Regions from separate parts of the Kitasatospora sp. NPDC030952 genome, predicted to be linked through region 3. Evidence: predicted binding sites of a transcription regulator. Region 3 holds the regulator's gene; each other region holds the start of a gene.
The links. The regulator HrcA, encoded in region 3, represses chaperone genes, less so after heat shock. The targets are predictions, from matches to a motif close to TTNGCACTCNGNNNNNCNGAGTGCNAA.

Region 1 (5,496 bases), on a different contig from region 3:
AAGGCCAGCGCGATCTCGCACTCGCCGCCGCGCAGCATCGCCAGCGACTCCGGCGGCTCGGCCTCGACCAGCGACACGCGCACCCCCGGATGGCTGTCCCGCAGGCGGGCGACCGCCGGCGGCACCAGGGTGGAGCTCGCGGTCGGGAAGGAGACCAGCCGCACCCGCCCGGCCCGCAGCCCGGCGATCGCGGCCACCTCCTCCTCGGCGGCGGAGAGCCCGGCCAGGATTCCGGTGGCGTGCTTGAGCAGGACCCGCCCGGCCTCGCTGAGCTGCATCCCGCGGCCCGAGCGGACCACCAGCGGGGTGTCCACCGACTTCTCCAGGGCCTTCATCTGCTGGCTGATGGCGGGCTGGGTGCACCCCAGCTCGCGGGCGGCGGCGGAGAAGGAGCCGGTGCGGGCGACGGCACGCAGGACGCGCAGGTGGCGGGCCTCGATCATGCCTCAGTTATAAGGCAATCTTTGCGTTCTGCAAAATTCTACTGATAGTTGAAGACTGGACAGCACCACCCCGAGCGGGCGAGCACCCGCCCCGAGCCACGCCCCGGAGGCGAGCGGGCGAGTCACCGCCCCGAGCCGAAGGGGCGCGCCGGTGCCGAAAGGAAGAAGCGACAAGCGAGGCACGAGCGCCGGAGCGCCGACCGTCGGCACCGGGTCCGAGCGCCCCGGAGGCGAGCGGGCGAGCAACACAGCCGGAGGCCCGGTCCGCGCCCCCTGGGGGGCGCGGACCGGGCCTCCGGTCAGCCGTTCGGCCTCAGTGCGAGTGGCCGTGGCCGCCGTGCGAGTGGCCGGCCTCCGGCTCCGTCTCCTTCTTCTCCACCACGAGGGTCTCGGTGGTGAGCAGCAGGGAGGCGATCGAGGCGGCGTTCTCCAGGGCGGAGCGGGTGACCTTGACCGGGTCGATGACGCCGGCCTTCACCAGGTCGCCGTACTCGCCGGTGGCGGCGTTGTAGCCCTGGCCGGGCTCCAGGTCGGCGACCTTGGAGGTGATGACGTAGCCCTCCAGGCCGGCGTTCTGGGCGATCCAGCGCAGCGGCTCGTGCAGCGCCTTGCGGACCACGGCGACACCGGTGGCCTCGTCACCCGACAGGCCCAGGCCGCCGTCCAGCACCTTGGCGGCGTGCACCAGGGAGGCGCCACCGCCGGCGACGATGCCCTCCTCGACCGCGGCACGGGTCGCCGAGATGGCGTCCTCCAGGCGGTGCTTGCGCTCCTTCAGCTCCACCTCGGTGGCGGCGCCGACCTTGATGACGCAGACCCCGCCGGCCAGCTTGGCCAGGCGCTCCTGCAGCTTCTCGCGGTCCCAGTCGGAGTCGGTGCCGGCGATCTCGCCCTTGATCTGGGCGACGCGGCCGGCCACGGCGTCGGCGTCGCCGGCGCCCTCGACGATCGTGGTCTCGTCCTTGGTGATGGTCACGCGGCGGGCGCTGCCCAGCACGTCCAGACCGGCCTGGTCGATCTTGAGGCCGACCTCCTCGGAGATGACCGTGCCGCCGGTGAGGGCGGCCAGGTCGCCGAGGATCGCCTTGCGGCGGTCGCCGAAGCCCGGGGCCTTGACGGCGACGGCGTTGAAGATGCCGCGGATCTTGTTCAGGACCAGGGTCGACAGCGCCTCGCCGTCGACGTCCTCGGCGATGATCAGCAGCGGCTTGGAGGTGCCGGACTGCAGGATCTTCTCCAGCAGCGGCAGCAGCTCCTGGATGGAGGAGATCTTGCCCTGGTGGATCAGGATGTACGGGTCCTCGAGGACCGCCTCCTGGCGCTCCGCGTCGGTGACGAAGTACGGCGACAGGTAGCCCTTGTCGAACTGCATGCCCTCGGTGAAGTCCAGCTCCACGCCGAAGGTGTTCGACTCCTCGACGGTGATGACACCGTCCTTGCCGACCTTGTCGATCGCCTCGGCGATCAGCTCGCCGACCTGGGTGTCCTGGGCGGAGAGGGACGCGACGGCGGCGACGTCGTCCTTGCCCTCGATCTCGCGGGCGACGGACAGCAGGTGCTCGGAGACGGCGGCGACGGCCTTGTCGATGCCCTTCTTCAGGGCGGCCGGGCCGGCGCCGGCGGCGACGTTGCGCAGACCCTCGTTGACCAGGGCCTGGGCCAGCACGGTGGCGGTGGTGGTGCCGTCACCCGCGACGTCGTTGGTCTTGGTGGCGACCTCCTTGACGAGCTGCGCGCCAAGGTTCTCGTACGGGTCGTCCAGCTCGACCTCACGGGCGATGGTGACACCGTCGTTGGTGATGGTCGGAGCACCGAACTTCTTGTCGATGACGACGTTGCGGCCCTTGGGGCCGATGGTCACCTTGACGGTGTCGGCCAGCTTGTTGACACCGCGCTCCAGCGAGCGGCGGGCGTCCTCGTCGAACTGCAGGATCTTCGCCATGTTCCCTATTCCCTCGGGGCTGCGGCCGACCGGCCGCCGAACTACGTGAACCAACGACCACGCCCCGGGCCCCTGTCACTAGGGACACGGATCCGGGGCGGGTCGGAACGACTTACTTCTCGATGATGGCGAGAACGTCGCGGGCGGAGAGGACGAGGTACTCCTCGCCCTGGTACTTCACCTCGGTGCCGCCGTACTTCGAGTACAGGACGATGTCACCGACGGCGACGTCGAGCGGCAGACGCTGGCCGTCCTCGAAGCGGCCCGGGCCGACGGCCAGGACGACGCCCTCCTGGGGCTTCTCCTTGGCGGTGTCCGGGATAACCAGGCCGGAGGCCGTGGTGGTCTCGGCGTCGAGCGGCTGGACCACGATGCGGTCCTCGAGCGGCTTGATGGCAACCTTGCTGCTGGTGGTCACGTCCGAGCTCCCCTTCGGAGATTACGGGGTTGTCTAACGGGTAGTGGCGAACCTGCGGGTCTGCCGTCGCGGGGGTCAGACACACGTCTTCGCATTAGCACTCCCCCAGTGGGGAGTGCCAAGGACGACCATAGGCCGCCGTTAGCACTCAGTCAACCAGAGTGCCAACGACGCGCCCCCGGGGCCCGGGCACGGATGAGTAGCCGTACTCATGTGCGGCGCCCGGACCGGCGGCCAGACTCCTGCCATGACCTCGATCCCGATGCGCGTCGGCCCGTCCCGGCTCAAGGACGCGGCGCTCGCCCTGCTGGCACTGCCCCTGCTCGGGGGCGTGCTCCCGTTCGTCGTCTTCTCCTTCGTCGCCTGCCTCGGCAACGGGCCCGGCGCCGGGGACGACGGGGACGGGCGCGGGTGGGCGTTCCTGGCCTACGGGATGATCGCCGGTCCGGCGGCCGCCCTGGTGGCGGGCGTCGTCGTGGCCGTGCGCGGCTGGCGCTCCGACTACCGGATCCTGTCGGTCGCCGCCGCGCTCTCCCCGTTCCTGGTGCCCGCCGTCCTCTCCTCGGGCGTCCTGTGGCGGTGAACCGCCCGCACCGCCGCCGACCGGTCAGAATGGCCCGGTGGACACCGAGAACCTCCAGCCCCTGCTGACCCCCGAGGGTCAGGCCCTGCTCACCGAGCTGCGCGAGTTCGCCCCCGAGGAGGAACTGGCGCTGGCCACCCGGTTGCGGCGGGAGCACCCGGCGGAGCTGGTGTCGGCGGCGTTCGGGCAGGCGCGGCTGCGGCAGCGGGCCCGGGCGAAGTTCGGGGCGGACGCCGACCTGATGTACTTCACCCCCAACGGGGTCGAGCAGTCCACCCGGCGCAGCGTGGCCGAGTGGCGGGCCCGCCGCTTCGCCGAGCTGGGCGTACGGCGCCTCGCGGACCTCTGCTGCGGCATCGGCGGGGACGTGCTGGCGCTGGCCCGGGCCGGGATCCACGTGCTGGCCGTCGACAAGGACCCGGCAGCCTGCGCCGCCACCGCGGCCAACGCCGCCGCGCTGGGTCTGTCCGCGCTGGTCGAGGTGCGTTGCGCGGACGTCGCCGAGGTGGACGTCACCGGCTACGACGCGGTGTTCACCGACCCGGCCCGGCGCACCGCGCGCGGCCGGGTGTTCGACCCGGAGGCGTACGCCCCGCCGCTGTCCTGGGCGATCGAGGCCGGCCGCCGGACCCCGATCGGCGCCCTGAAGGTCGCCCCGGGCATCCCGCACGAGGCCGTCCCGGCGGACGCCGAGGCCGAGTGGGTCTCCGACCACGGGGACGTCAAGGAGGCGGTGCTCTGGTTCGGCACCGGGGCGCCCCGCCCGCACCGCGCCACCCTGCTGCCGCACGGCGCCACCCTGACCGGCGGCGACCTGCCCGACCCGCCGGCCGGCCCGGTCGGGCGGTACCTGTACGAGCCGGACGGCGCGGTGATCCGGGCGCACCTGGTGGCCGAGGTGGCCGGGCAGGTCGACGGCCGGCTGATCGACCCGAAGATCGCCTACGTGACCTCGGACCGGCTGGTCGCCACCCCGTACGCGCACGCCTTCGAGCTCACCGACGTGCTGCCGTACAACGTCAAGAAGCTCAAGGCGTTGCTGCGCGAGCGCGGGGTCGGCACGGTGGTGATCAAGAAGCGCGGGATGGCGATCACCCCGGAGGAGCTGCGCCGCCAGCTCAAGCCCTCCGGGCCGAACACCGTCACGGTGATCCTCAGCCGCACCGACGACGGGCCGCTGATGATGCTGGGGCAGCCGGTCGGCTGACCTACGAGGCCGGCGCCTGGATGTAGTCCTCCAGCCGGGCCACCGAGAAGCCCTGCTCCTGGATCCGGGCCAGCAGGTCCGCGAACATCTGGGTCATCGTGGCGCCCTTGAGCTCCTTGGGGCCGCGGAAGTGCGCCAGGATGATGTCGCCGGACTTCAGCTTCTTGTCCCCCGCCTGGTACTGCATGTCGTGGATCTGCATCGACTCGCGCCAGAGCACGATCGCCCGCGGACCGCACTGCTGCACCGAGGAGTTGAGCGTCGGGGTGTTGGCGCCGTCGCCGAACGGCGGGCGGAACAGCAGCGGGGCGGTGCCGTACTGCTGGGTGAGCGCGGCCTGGTCCTCGCAGATCTCGGACTTCTGCTTGTCCGCCGACAGCTTGCTCATCACCGGGTGGGTGACGGTGTGGTTCTGGATGTGGTTGCCCAGCGCCTGGAGCGGCTTGAAGTAGCCGTAGTCGTTCTTGACGATGTCCTTGGTCAGGAACATCGAGATCGGCACCTTGAGGTCGGTCAGCATCTCGACGAACTTCGGGTCCTTCTCGGCGCCGTCGTCGATGGTGATGAAGACGACCTTGTCGGTGGTCTTCACATCGCTGAACACCGGTACGGTGCCGGTGCGTTCGAGCTTGATGGGCTTGTCGGCGGGCGGCGCGGGGGCCGGGGCCAGCGGCTTGAGGTTCCACTTCGCCCAGGCCGCGGCGTCGCCCTGGGCCGGGGCCGCGCCGGGCGTGGTGGCCGCGGCGGTCGGCGTGCCGCCGCCGGTGGGCCCGGCCGCCGCCGACGCCGCCGTGCTCGCGGCCGGCGCGGCGGCGCCGCCGCCCCCGTTGTCGCCGCACGCGGTGGCGAAGGCCAGCAGGGCCAGCGCCCCCGCCGCGTACGTCCTGGTCCTGCTCAGCCCGT
Region 2 (5,496 bases), on a different contig from region 3:
TGGCGCGAGGTCAGGCCGGCGATGCCGGCCGCCACCGTGCTGGCCACCGTCGGCGTCGGGGTCAGCGTCTTCGTCACCGCGGCCGGCGCGCACTGGCTGGTCGGCCTGGACTGGCGGACCTCGCTGCTGCTCGGCGCGATCGTCTCCTCCACCGACGCGGCGGCCGTCTTCTCGGTGCTGCGGATGGTCCCGCTGCCGCACCGGCTCACCGGCCTGCTGGAAGCCGAGTCCGGCTTCAACGACGCCCCCGTGGTCATCCTGGTCGTCGCCTTCGCCTCGGCCGGCGAGCTGGACTCCTGGTACGTGCTGCTCGGCACGATCGCCGCGGAGCTGGCGATCGGCGCGGCGGTCGGCCTGGCCGTCGGCAAGCTCGGCGCCTACGCGGTCAAGCACGTCGCGCTGCCCTCCTCGGGCCTCTACCCGATCGCCGTGGTGGCGCTCACCGTGCTCGCCTACGCCGGCGGCTCGCTGCTGCACGGCTCCGGCTTCCTCGCCGTCTACATCAGCGCGGTGATCCTCGGGAACTCCAAGCTCCCGCACGGACCGGCGGTGCGCGGCTTCGCCGACGGACTGGCCTGGATCGGGCAGATCGGCATGTTCGTGCTGCTCGGCCTGCTGGCCGCGCCCGAGAGCATGGGCGACGCGGTGGTCCCCGCGCTGGTGATAGGCGGGGTGCTGGTCTTCCTGGCCCGGCCGCTGTCCGTGGTGCTCACCCTGACCCCGTTCAAGGTGCCCGCCCGCGAACAGGCGCTGCTGAGCTGGGCCGGCCTGCGCGGGGCGGTGCCCATCGTGCTGGCCACCATCCCGGTGGTCTCCGGCGCGCACAGGGCCGAGGACGTGTTCAACATCGTCTTCATCCTGGTCGTCGTCTTCACCCTGCTCCAGGGCCCGACCCTGCCCTGGATGGCCAAGCGGCTGCGGATCGGCGAGGGCGCGATGGGACAGGACCTCGACATCGAGTCCGCGCCACTGGAGAAGCTGCACGGGCACCTGCTGTCGGTCGCGCTCTCGCCGACCTCGCGGATGTCCGGCGTGGAGATCAGCGAGCTGCGGCTGCCCAAGGGGGCGGCGGTCACCCTGGTCGTGCGGGAGGGGAACTCCTTCGTGCCGGACAAGACGACGATGCTGCGCGGCGGGGACGAGCTGCTGGTGGTCACCACCGACGAGGTCGGCGAGGCGGCCGAGCGGCGGCTGCGGGCCGTGGACAAGGGCGGCAAGCTGGCGGGGTGGCTGAACGGGCGGGGTGGCTGAACGGGCGGGGAGGAGCGCCTGGGACCGGGTGGCGTTCGCGGCTCGGGTGGCCCGTGTGGCCCTGCGGTCCGGGTACTGCGGGTGCTCGGGGCACTCCGGGTGCTCCGGGTGCTCCGAGTGGCCTGGGAGGCCTGCGCGGCCTGCGTGATCCGGGTGGTCTGGCGTTATCTACGCGCGTAACTGTATGCTGGTTCGACTACGCCGTATAACTACCGTTAGACCACCCCCAGCATCTGCCTGACGCAGAGTTGGCGCGACCGCTCGGCGGCCGCGGTCCGGCACCGGCCCACCAGGCCCGGCCGACCCGGTATCTACCCCGGTCGACGCGCGAGAGGACGACTCTCGGCGCCGTCGGGGCCACCCCATGCCCTGCCGCGCTACCAGGCAGCAGGAAGGACCGACCGTGACGGCCCGCCGAACGGTCGAGATCGCCGCGGACTCCGCTCCGGAGACCGCTCCGGGCACCACTCCGGACACCGCTCCGGGCACCACTCCGAACACCGCGAGCAGCACTGTCGACACCGCCGCCGAGGCACCCGCCAGGGTCGGGTACGGCGAGCTGCTGCGCACGCCCGGCGCCTGGACGTTCCTGTCCCCCGCCCTCGTCGCGCGACTGCCCTACGCGATGCTCAGCATGGGCATCCTGCTGCTCGTCACCCAGACCACCGGTTCGTACGGCACCGCCGGTACGGCCGTCGCGGTCGCCGCCGTCGCCCAGGCCCTGATCGGGCCGCAGACCGGCCGGCTGGCCGACCGGTACGGCCAGGCCGCGGTGCTGGTCCCGACGGTGCTGGTGCACGCGGTCTCGGTCGGAGTGCTGATCGCGCTGGCACTCGGCCACGCGCCGGCCTGGAGCGTCTACCTGGCCGCCGTCCCGGCCGGGGCGAGCGTGCCGCAGATCGGCGCGATGGTCCGGGCCCGCTGGGTCTCCACCTTCACCGGGGAGGGCGCCTCGCCCGCCGCCGGCGCCAAGGTGAGCACCGCCTTCGCCTTCGAGTCCGTGACGGACGAGTTCACCTTCGTGGTCGGCCCGATCCTGGCCGCCAACATCGCCGCCTTCGCCAGCCCGGCGGTCGCGCTGGTCGTCGAGGCCTCGCTGACCCTGGTCGGCGGTCTCGCCTTCGCGGCCCAGCGGCGCAGCGCCCCGGCCCGGATCCTCCCGCAGCCCGGGGTGCGGCGCGCCTCGGCGCTGGCCTCGCCCGGCGTCCGGCTGCTGGTCGGCGCCTTCCTCGGCGTCGGCGCGGTGTTCGGCGGCATGCAGGTGTCGGTCAACGCCTTCGCCGACTCGGTGGGGCAGCACGACTCCGGCGGCACGGTGTACGGGATCTTCGCGGGCGGCTCGATGCTGGCCGGTGTGCTGTACGGCGTGATCGCCTGGCGGCGGCCGGTGCAGCAGCGGATGGCCATGAGCTACACGATGCTGGTGCTGGGCTGCTCGGTGCTGTGGGCGATGCCCAATCTGGTCGCCCTGACGGTCGCCGGGCTGGTCTGCGGCCTGGCCATCGCCCCGACCCTGATCAGCGGCTACACCCTGGTCGAGACCCTGGTCGCGGACGGCGCCAAGACCGAGGCCTTCACCTGGCTGACCGGTGCGATCGGGCTGGGACTGGCGTTCGGCTCGATGGCGGCTGGCAAGCTGCTCGACGGCCACGGGCCCTCGGTCGGCTTCCTGGTGCCGGCCATCGGCGCCGGCCTGGGGCTGATCGCGCTGCTGTCGATGCGACACCTGCTGGTGGCCCCGGGCGGGCCGGGCCGGGTGGTGGCCTCGTCGGCCGAGCGCGGCAACGCGGCGCAGCTGGTCGGCGCGGCCAAGGGCTGAACGCGCGGTGGGCGGTGACGCGGTACCGGCTCATCTCACACCGGATTCGCTGGACTGATCCAACGGAATACCGCATCATTGACCATCGTTAGCACTCATCAGGCGAGAGTGCCAGGAGGAAGACAAGTGCCCACGTACCAGTACCAGTGCACCGAGTGCGGCAGCGGCCTGGAGGCGGTGCAGAAGTTCACCGACGAGGCGCTGACCACGTGCCCCAACTGCCAGGGACGGCTCCGCAAGGTCTTCTCGGCCGTGGGCGTCGTGTTCAAGGGCTCGGGCTTCTACCGGACCGACAGCCGCTCGTCCTCCAGCAGCGCGGTGGGCGCGGGTTCGTCCACCGGCTCTTCGACGTCCTCGACCTCGTCGTCGACCTCGGGTTCGGGCTCGGGCTCGTCCGGTTCGTCGAGCTCTTCCAGCTCGTCCAGCTCGTCGAGCAGCCCGGCTCCGGCCGCCGGCTGACCTCGGTCTCACGAGAAGGCCCGTCGGCCCCGCTTCGCGCGGGGGCGGCGGGCCTTTTCGCGTGCCATCGTCAACCTTCGAGGGTCGGATTAGCTCGTGTGAGTGTACGAAGTTATCCACAAGGGCGGGGTTTTCCACAGGCTGTGGGAATCGATTTCCCGGCCGTGGCGGGAACGCGCAGGGTAGGGGTCACCGAGCAAGACCCGACCGAGTCCGGAGGCCCTCCCCATGACGACCACGAGCCTGTCCTTCTCCCTCCCCCTGCCCGCACCCTCCGTGCCGCCCCGGCGGGAGGTGCCGAGCTTCCCGCCGATCCGGCGCGGGTGCGGCGGGTGGTACCGCTGGCGCCGGGCCGTCCGACGGCGGGGCGGGGTGCCCGCGCTGGTGCTGCTCGCGGTGGCCGCGGCGCTCGCCTCCGGGCCCCTGCGGGCCGGGCTGCCGCCGCCCTCGGGGGCCACGGTGGGCCGTACGGGTTGTCAATCCGGGCTCCCGGAAGATCACCCGTAACCCCGGAACGACTTCGTCGTTCGAGGCGGCATGAAAGGCTTCAAGGAATTCCTGCTGCGTGGAAATGTCGTCGAACTCGCCGTCGCCGTGGTCATCGGCGCGGCCTTCACCAACATCGTCAACGCCTTCGTCAAAGGCGTGATCAATCCGATCGTCGGCGTGTTCGGGACGAAGGACCTGGCGTCCTACAGTTCCTGCCTCAAGGGGCCCTGCGAGGTGAGCGCCACCGGTGAGGTCACGTCCGGAATCCTCATCCTGTGGGGGTCGGTGCTCAGCGCCGCCCTGCAGTTCCTGATCACCGCCGCCGTCGTCTACTTCGTCCTGATCGTGCCGATGAACCGGATGGCGGCCAGGCGCAAGAGCGTCGCCGAGGTGGCGGCCGAGGCCGAGGCCAAGGAGGTCCAACTGCTGACCGAGATCCGCGACGCGCTGGTCACGGCGCGTTAGAGCACGTTTTCAGTCCCCGTGGTGCGGCGGGCGCTGGTTCAGGTACCAGTCCAGCCCCCGCCCACCACTCTCCCCAGTGCCCGGGCGGTCGCCCCAGCCGGCGTCGGTGTCGTCCCGGGACTGCTGGTCCAGCGGGTCACGGAAGACCAGCCGGGCCTTGGCGGGGGTGGAGGTGGAGGTTGGGGTGGAGGCTGGGGTGGAGGTGGAGGGAGGGGAGGAGGGGGAGGGGGAGGGAGGGGCGGGGGTGCCCCGCTCGCCCCGCGTCCCGTCCCGGCCCTGTTCGCGTCCCGGTTCCTGTGCCTGCTCTTGTTCCTGCTCGCTCACCTTGTCCACTCCCCTACTCGCGGTCCGACCTGTCCTTTCAGCCTAGAAGCCTCGCGAGGCTCCCGATGACATGCGCCGGCCCGGGTGCGGAGCGCTCCGCACCCGGGCCCGGGCGGTCGACCTCGGCCGTCGATCGTCAGGCGGCTTCGAAGCCCGCGTGGTCGGCGATCTTCTTCAGTTCGGCCAGGGCGTGCTTCTCGATCTGCCGGATCCGCTCACGGGTGAGCCCGTGCTGCTTGCCCACCTCGGTGAGGGTGCGCTCGCGACCGTCCTCCATCCCGTAGCGGGAGCGGATGATCGAGGCGGTGCGGTCGTCCAGCCGCCCGATCAGGCCGTCCAGCTCCTCGCGGCGGAGCATGACCATCACGGCGTCCTCGGGGGACGTCGCCCCGGTGTCCTCCACCAGGTCGCCAAACTGGGTCTCGCCCTCGTCGTCGACGGACATGTTGAGGCTGACCGGGTCGCGCGCCCAGTCCAGCACGTCCTTGATCCGGGCCTCGGTGGTGTCCAGCTCGGCCGCGATCTCGGCCGGCTCGGCCTCCCGGCCCAGTTCCTTGGACTTCTCCCGCTGCACCCGGCGGATCCGGCCCAGCTCCTCGACCAGGTGCACGGGGAGCCGGATGGTGCGGGACTGATCGGCGATCGAGCGGGTGATCGCCTGGCGGATCCACCAGGTCGCGTAGGTGGAG
Region 3 (5,496 bases):
GCACCTGGTCGCCGTCCGGCTCGAAGGCCAGACCGCCGACCGGCCCGTAGGGCAGCCGGGCCGGCTCGCCGCCGTCCAGCGGCACCGCGTGCGCCCAGCAGCGCCGCGCCCCGGACTCGCCCGCGCCGGTGGTGGCGATCGGGCGCCCGTCGGCCGTCCAGCCCTGCACCCTGGTCTCGGCGTCGCCCCAGTACGTCAGCCGCCGGGACGGCCCGCCGTCCACCGGCACCACGTGCACCTCGGGGGCGCCGTCCCGGGTGGAGGTGAAGGCGATGTGCCGCCCGTCCGGGGAGAACCGCGGGTGGTGCACCGGCAGGTGGTCGGCCGTCAGCCGCCAGGCCCGGCCGCCGTCCAGCGGGGCGAGCCACAGGTCGTCCTCGGCGACGAAGGCGGCCAGGTCACCGTGCAGATGGGGGTGGCGCAGATAGGCGCCGGCGGAGGTGCTCAGGGAGTCCGTCACCCGGTCAGCGTAGGCAGACGCGGGTACGGGCCGCTCCGTTTTCCGCAGACTCCCGCCGGGCGCACGGGAGTTGCGGGTGGGGTCAGGCCCAGCGGCCGGTGCGCCCCAGCAGCAGCGCCCCGGCGGCCACCCCGGCGGTCGAGGTGCGCAGCACCGACGGGCCCAGCCGGTACGGCTTGGCCCCCGCCTCGGCGAACGCGGCCAGCTCCTCCGGGGAGACCCCGCCCTCCGGGCCGACCACCAGCACGATGTCCCCGCCGGCCGGCAGCGCGGCCTGCGCCAGCGGCTCGGCGCCCTCCTCGTGCAGCACGGCGGCCAGGGCGGCCCCGGCCAGCAACGGCGCCAGCTGCCGGGTGGTCATCGCCTCGCGCACCTCAGGGAAGCGCAGCCGGCGGGACTGCTTGCCCGCCTCCCGGGCGGTGGCCCGCCACTTGGCGAGCGCCTTGGCGCCGCGCTCGCCCTTCCACTGGGTGATGCAGCGCGAGGCGGCCCAGGGGACCACCACGTCCACGCCGACCTCGGTCATGGTCTCCACGGCCAGTTCGCCGCGGTCGCCCTTGGGCAGCGCCTGGACGACGACGATCCGCGGCGACGGCTCCGGCTCCCGCCGCACCGCGGCCACCGTGACCTCGATCGCGTCCTTGCCGAGCACCTGGGCGACCGTGCCGTCCACGCCGAGTCCCAGCCCGTCCGCCAGGGTCACCGCCTCGCCGACCGCCAGCCGCTTCACCGCCGCCGCGTGCCGCCCCTCCGCCCCGTCGAGCCGCACCACGGCCCCGGGCACGGCGGCGGCGATCCGCTCGGTCTCGACGACGAAGACGGGCGCGGTCATGACGGGAACCTCCGGGGTTGGAACGGAACACACGGAAGGGGTGCCGGGGACCAGCCCCCGGCACCCCTCCGCTGACGACTACCGGCCGTTGAAGGCGTCCTTCAGGCGCGAGAACAGGCCCTGCTGGCCCGGCGCGAACTGGCCGGACGGCCGCTCCTCGCCGCGCAGCACGGCGAGCCGGCGCAGCAGCTCCTCCTGCTCGGCGTCGAGCTTGCCGGGCGTCTGCACCTCGACGTGCACTATCAGGTCGCCCCGGCCGCCGCCGCGCAGGTGGGTGATGCCCCGCCCGTGCAGCGGGATCGACTGGCCGGACTGGGTGCCGGGCCGGATGTCGACCTCCTCCAGCCCGTCCAGGGTCTGCAGCGGCACCTGGGTGCCGAGCGCGGCGGCCGTCATCGGGATGGTGACGGTGCAGTGCAGGTCGTCCCCGCGCCGCTGGAAGACCGTGTGGGTGGTCTCGGCGATCTCGACGTACAGGTCGCCGGCCGGGCCGCCGCCGGGGCCGACCTCGCCCTCGCCGGCCAGCTGGATCCGGGTGCCGTTGTCCACACCGGCCGGGATCTTGACCGTCAGGGTGCGGCGGGCCCGCACCCGGCCGTCGCCGGCGCACTCGGGGCACGGGGTCGGCACGACGGTGCCGAAGCCCTGGCACTGCGGGCACGGGCGGGAGGTCATGACCTGCCCCAGGAAGGAGCGGGTCACCTGGGAGACCTCGCCCTTGCCGCGGCACATGTCGCAGGTCTGCGCGGAGGTGCCGGGGGCCGCGCCCTCGCCGCTGCAGGTGGTGCAGGTGACGGCGGTGTCGACCTGGAGTTCCTTGGTGGTGCCGAAGGCGGCCTCCTCCAGGGTGATCTCCAGCCGGATCATGGCGTCCTGGCCGCGGCGGGTGCGCGAGCGCGGGCCGCGCTGGCCGGCCGCGGCGCCGAAGAAGGCGTCCATGATGTCGGAGAAGCCGAAGCCCGCCGCGCCGGCGCCGAAACCGCCCGCGCCACCGCCGCCGGGCGACAGCGGGTCGCCGCCGAGGTCGTAGACCTGGCGCTTCTGCGGGTCGGAGAGCACCTCGTAGGCGGCGTTGATCTCCTTGAACCGCTCCTGCGTCTTCGGGTCCGGGTTGACGTCCGGGTGCAGTTCGCGTGCGAGGCGCCGGAACGCCTTCTTGATCTCGTCCTGCCCCGCATCCCGTCGGACGCCGAGTACCGCGTAGTAGTCCGTGGCCACCAAATGCTCCGCTTGTTCCGCCTGTAGAAGTGCGACTGGGACACCGCCGCCGGGTTTTCCGACGGCGGCTGCTTGCTACGACTCGGCCAGGATCTGACCCACGTACCGTGCCACCGCTCGCACCGCCCCCATTGTGCCCGGGTAGTCCATCCGGGTCGGACCGATCACACCCAGTTTGGCCACGCTCTCGTCGCCCGAACCGTAGCCGACCGAGACGACCGAGGTGGAATTCAGCCCCTCGTACGCGTTCTCCCGCCCGATCCGGACCGTCATCGCGGCGTCCGTGGTCTCACCCAGGAGGCGGAGCAGGACGACCTGCTCCTCCAGGGCCTCCAGCACCGGCTGGATGGTGAGCGGGAAGTCGTGTCCGAAGCGGGTCAGGTTGGCCGTGCCGGCCAGCATGATCCGCTCCTCGTTCTGTTCGGCGAGCGCCTCGAACAGCGTCGCCAGGACGGTGCTGACGGTCGGCCGGTCGACCTGTTCGAAGGCCGCCGGGAGTTCCTCCAGCAGCCCGGGGACGTCCGGCAGCCGCTGGCCGGCCGCCCGCGCGTTGATCCGCGCGCGCAGGTCCGCCAGGACCGTCTCGCCGACCGTGCCCGGGCAGTCGACCATCCGCTGCTCGACCCGGCCGGTGTTGGTGATCAGCACCAGCATCACCTTGGCCGGGGCCAGCGCCACCAGTTCGATGTGCCGGACGGTGGAGCGGGTGAGCGAGGGGTACTGCACCACCGCGACCTGCCGGGTCAGCTGCGCGAGCAGCCGCACCGTGCGGGTGACCACGTCGTCCAGGTCGACGGCGCCGTCCAGGAAGTGCCGGATCGCCCGGCGCTCCGGGGAGCTCATCGGCTTGATCTCGGCGAGCTTGTCGACGAACAGCCGGTAGCCCTTGTCGGTGGGGATCCGCCCGGCGCTGGTGTGCGGCTGGTGGATGTACCCCTCCTCCTCCAGCGCCGCCATGTCGTTGCGCACCGTGGCCGGGGACACCCCGAGGTTGTGCCGTTCCACCAGGGCCTTGGAGCCGACCGGCTCCTCCGTCCCGACGTAGTCCTGGACGATCGCGCGCAGCACGGCGAGCTTGCGGTCGTCCAGCTGGCGGACCTCACCGGCCATGGGGCACGCACCTCCGTCTTCGCACGTTGTCGGTCTGTGATGCTGCGAGCCGCTCCGAGAAGGGCCCCGACCCTGGCACTCTGCACACCCGAGTGCCAAAACCGTACCTGCCAGTGTACGGCCCGGGTCCTACCGCAGGAACGGCCCGGCCGGGGTGATCCTGCCCGCAGTTCCGGACGGCCGCGCGACACTCCGCGTGCGCGGGTGGTGCTCCGGGGCCGTCCGGGTGGCAGCATCGAAAGCGACGGCGAACGGAGGAGCAAGCAATGTCGAGCTCGGGCCAGCACACCCGTTTCGCGCCCGACCGCGGCCTGACCGGCCGCATGGTCGCGACGATGTTCGTGATCGGGCTGCTGTACGTCGGTTTCACGGGCCTGCTGATCGCGCTGCTGCGCGGGGCCTGGCCGCTGATCGTGCTGATCTCCGGCGGGCTGTTCGTGGCCCAGTTCTGGTTCAGCGACAAGATCACCGAGCGGGCCATGGGCGCCCACCAGGTGACCGAGGAGCAGTACCCCCAGCTGCACGGCACCATCGACCGGCTCTGCGCCCTGGCCGACATGCCCAAGCCCCGCGTGGCGGTCGCCGACAACGACATGCCGAACGCCTTCGCCACCGGCCGCAACCCGCAGAACGCCGTGGTGTGCGTCACCACCGGCCTGCTGCGCCGGCTCGAACCCGAGGAGCTGGAGGGCGTCCTCGCCCACGAGCTCTCGCACGTCGCCCACCGGGACGTCGCGGTGATGACCATCGCCGGCTTCCTCGGCGTGCTCGCCGGCGCGATGACCCGGATCGCCATGTACGGCGGGTTCATGGGCGGCAACCGCAACAGCAACGACCAGAACGCGGCCATCGCGGCGCTGATCATCCCGCTGGTGTCGATCGTCGTCTACGCGATCAGCTTCCTGCTCACCCGGCTGCTGTCCCGCTACCGCGAACTGGCCGCCGACCGGGCCGCCGCCCAGCTCACCGGCCGGCCCAGCGCGCTGGCCTCGGCCCTCACCAAGGTCACCGGGCAGATCGCGGCCATCCCCACCGAGGACCTGCGCAAGTCGCAGCCCTACAACGCCTTCTACTTCGCCCCCGCGCTGAGCGCCAGGGAGACCGCCTCCCAGCTGTTCTCCACCCACCCGACGCTGGAGAAGCGACTGGCCCAGCTGGCGAGGATCTCCGAGCAGCTCGGCCGCTGACCCCGTTCCGACCCGGAAGGACCGCCGTGGGATTCCTGGACGCCCTGTTCGGCCGCACCAAGCCCGTCAAGCCCGACCTGGACCAGCTGTTCGGCGTGCCGTCCGCCGCGCTCACCCTGGAGGCCGGGGCCGGGTTCCTCCCCACCGGGCTCGGCTCGGTCTGCTTCGCGGCCGTCGAGGGCGCGGCCTTCGTCCAGGTGGAGCAGCAGGTCCGGGCCCTGCTGGACGCCGACACCGAGCGCGGCGGCGTCCCGGTGGAGGCCTCCAAGGACGGCTACGGCTACTCCTGGCTGCTCACCCGGCACACCTCCGAGGAGCTGCCGGAACTGGTGAACGACCTGCACGCGGTCAACAGCGAGCTGGAGGCGAACGGCTTCGGGCCGCAGCTGCTCTGCTCGCTGGTCGCCTTCCGCAACGCGGAGGGGCAGTCGCTGGCCCTGGTCTACCTCTACAAGCGCGGCACCTTCTACCCCTTCGCCCCGATGCCCGGCGGGGGCGAGCGGCGCAACAGCCCGCTGGAGCTCCAGGTCAACGCGATGCTGGGGAACGACCTGCGGCTGGAGAAGGACCTCAGCCGCTGGTTCCCGGTCTGGGGCGCGCCGGGCCTCTGACGGGCCGTCCGTAGACTCGCCGGTATGCGCAGCCACCAGTACGGACCCGACCTCACCCCGCCGTGGAAGAAGCAGCAA

Region 1: the regulator HrcA is predicted to act here: its motif matches at 2,945-2,971, upstream of groES (co-chaperone GroES).
Region 2: the regulator HrcA is predicted to act here: its motif matches at 3,159-3,185, upstream of ACZ47G_RS18380 (FmdB family zinc ribbon protein).

The regions. Positions count from the first base shown of each region.
Region 1 covers NZ_JBVIFM010000001.1:154,470-159,965, forward strand. The annotation lists gene ACZ47G_RS00700 (LysR family transcriptional regulator) at 1-443, opposite strand, end outside; gene groL (chaperonin GroEL) at 757-2,385, opposite strand; gene groES (co-chaperone GroES) at 2,498-2,803, opposite strand; gene ACZ47G_RS00715 (hypothetical protein) at 3,051-3,386, shown strand; gene ACZ47G_RS00720 (THUMP-like domain-containing protein) at 3,424-4,593, shown strand; gene ACZ47G_RS00725 (polysaccharide deacetylase family protein) at 4,595-5,496, opposite strand, start outside.
Region 2 covers NZ_JBVIFM010000009.1:208,783-214,278, reverse strand. The annotation lists gene ACZ47G_RS18390 (potassium/proton antiporter) at 1-1,251, shown strand, start outside; gene ACZ47G_RS18385 (MFS transporter) at 1,811-3,070, shown strand; gene ACZ47G_RS18380 (FmdB family zinc ribbon protein) at 3,197-3,529, shown strand; gene mscL (large conductance mechanosensitive channel protein MscL) at 4,067-4,483, shown strand; gene ACZ47G_RS18370 (hypothetical protein) at 4,493-4,807, opposite strand; gene ACZ47G_RS18365 (sigma-70 family RNA polymerase sigma factor) at 4,944-5,496, opposite strand, start outside.
Region 3 covers NZ_JBVIFM010000005.1:281,404-286,899, forward strand. The annotation lists gene ACZ47G_RS13005 (S41 family peptidase) at 1-460, opposite strand, end outside; gene ACZ47G_RS13010 (16S rRNA (uracil(1498)-N(3))-methyltransferase) at 543-1,292, opposite strand; gene dnaJ (molecular chaperone DnaJ) at 1,371-2,510, opposite strand; gene hrcA (heat-inducible transcriptional repressor HrcA) at 2,586-3,620, opposite strand; gene htpX (zinc metalloprotease HtpX) at 3,887-4,807, shown strand; gene pspAB (PspA-associated protein PspAB) at 4,834-5,418, shown strand; gene ACZ47G_RS13035 (DUF3097 domain-containing protein) at 5,443-5,496, shown strand, end outside.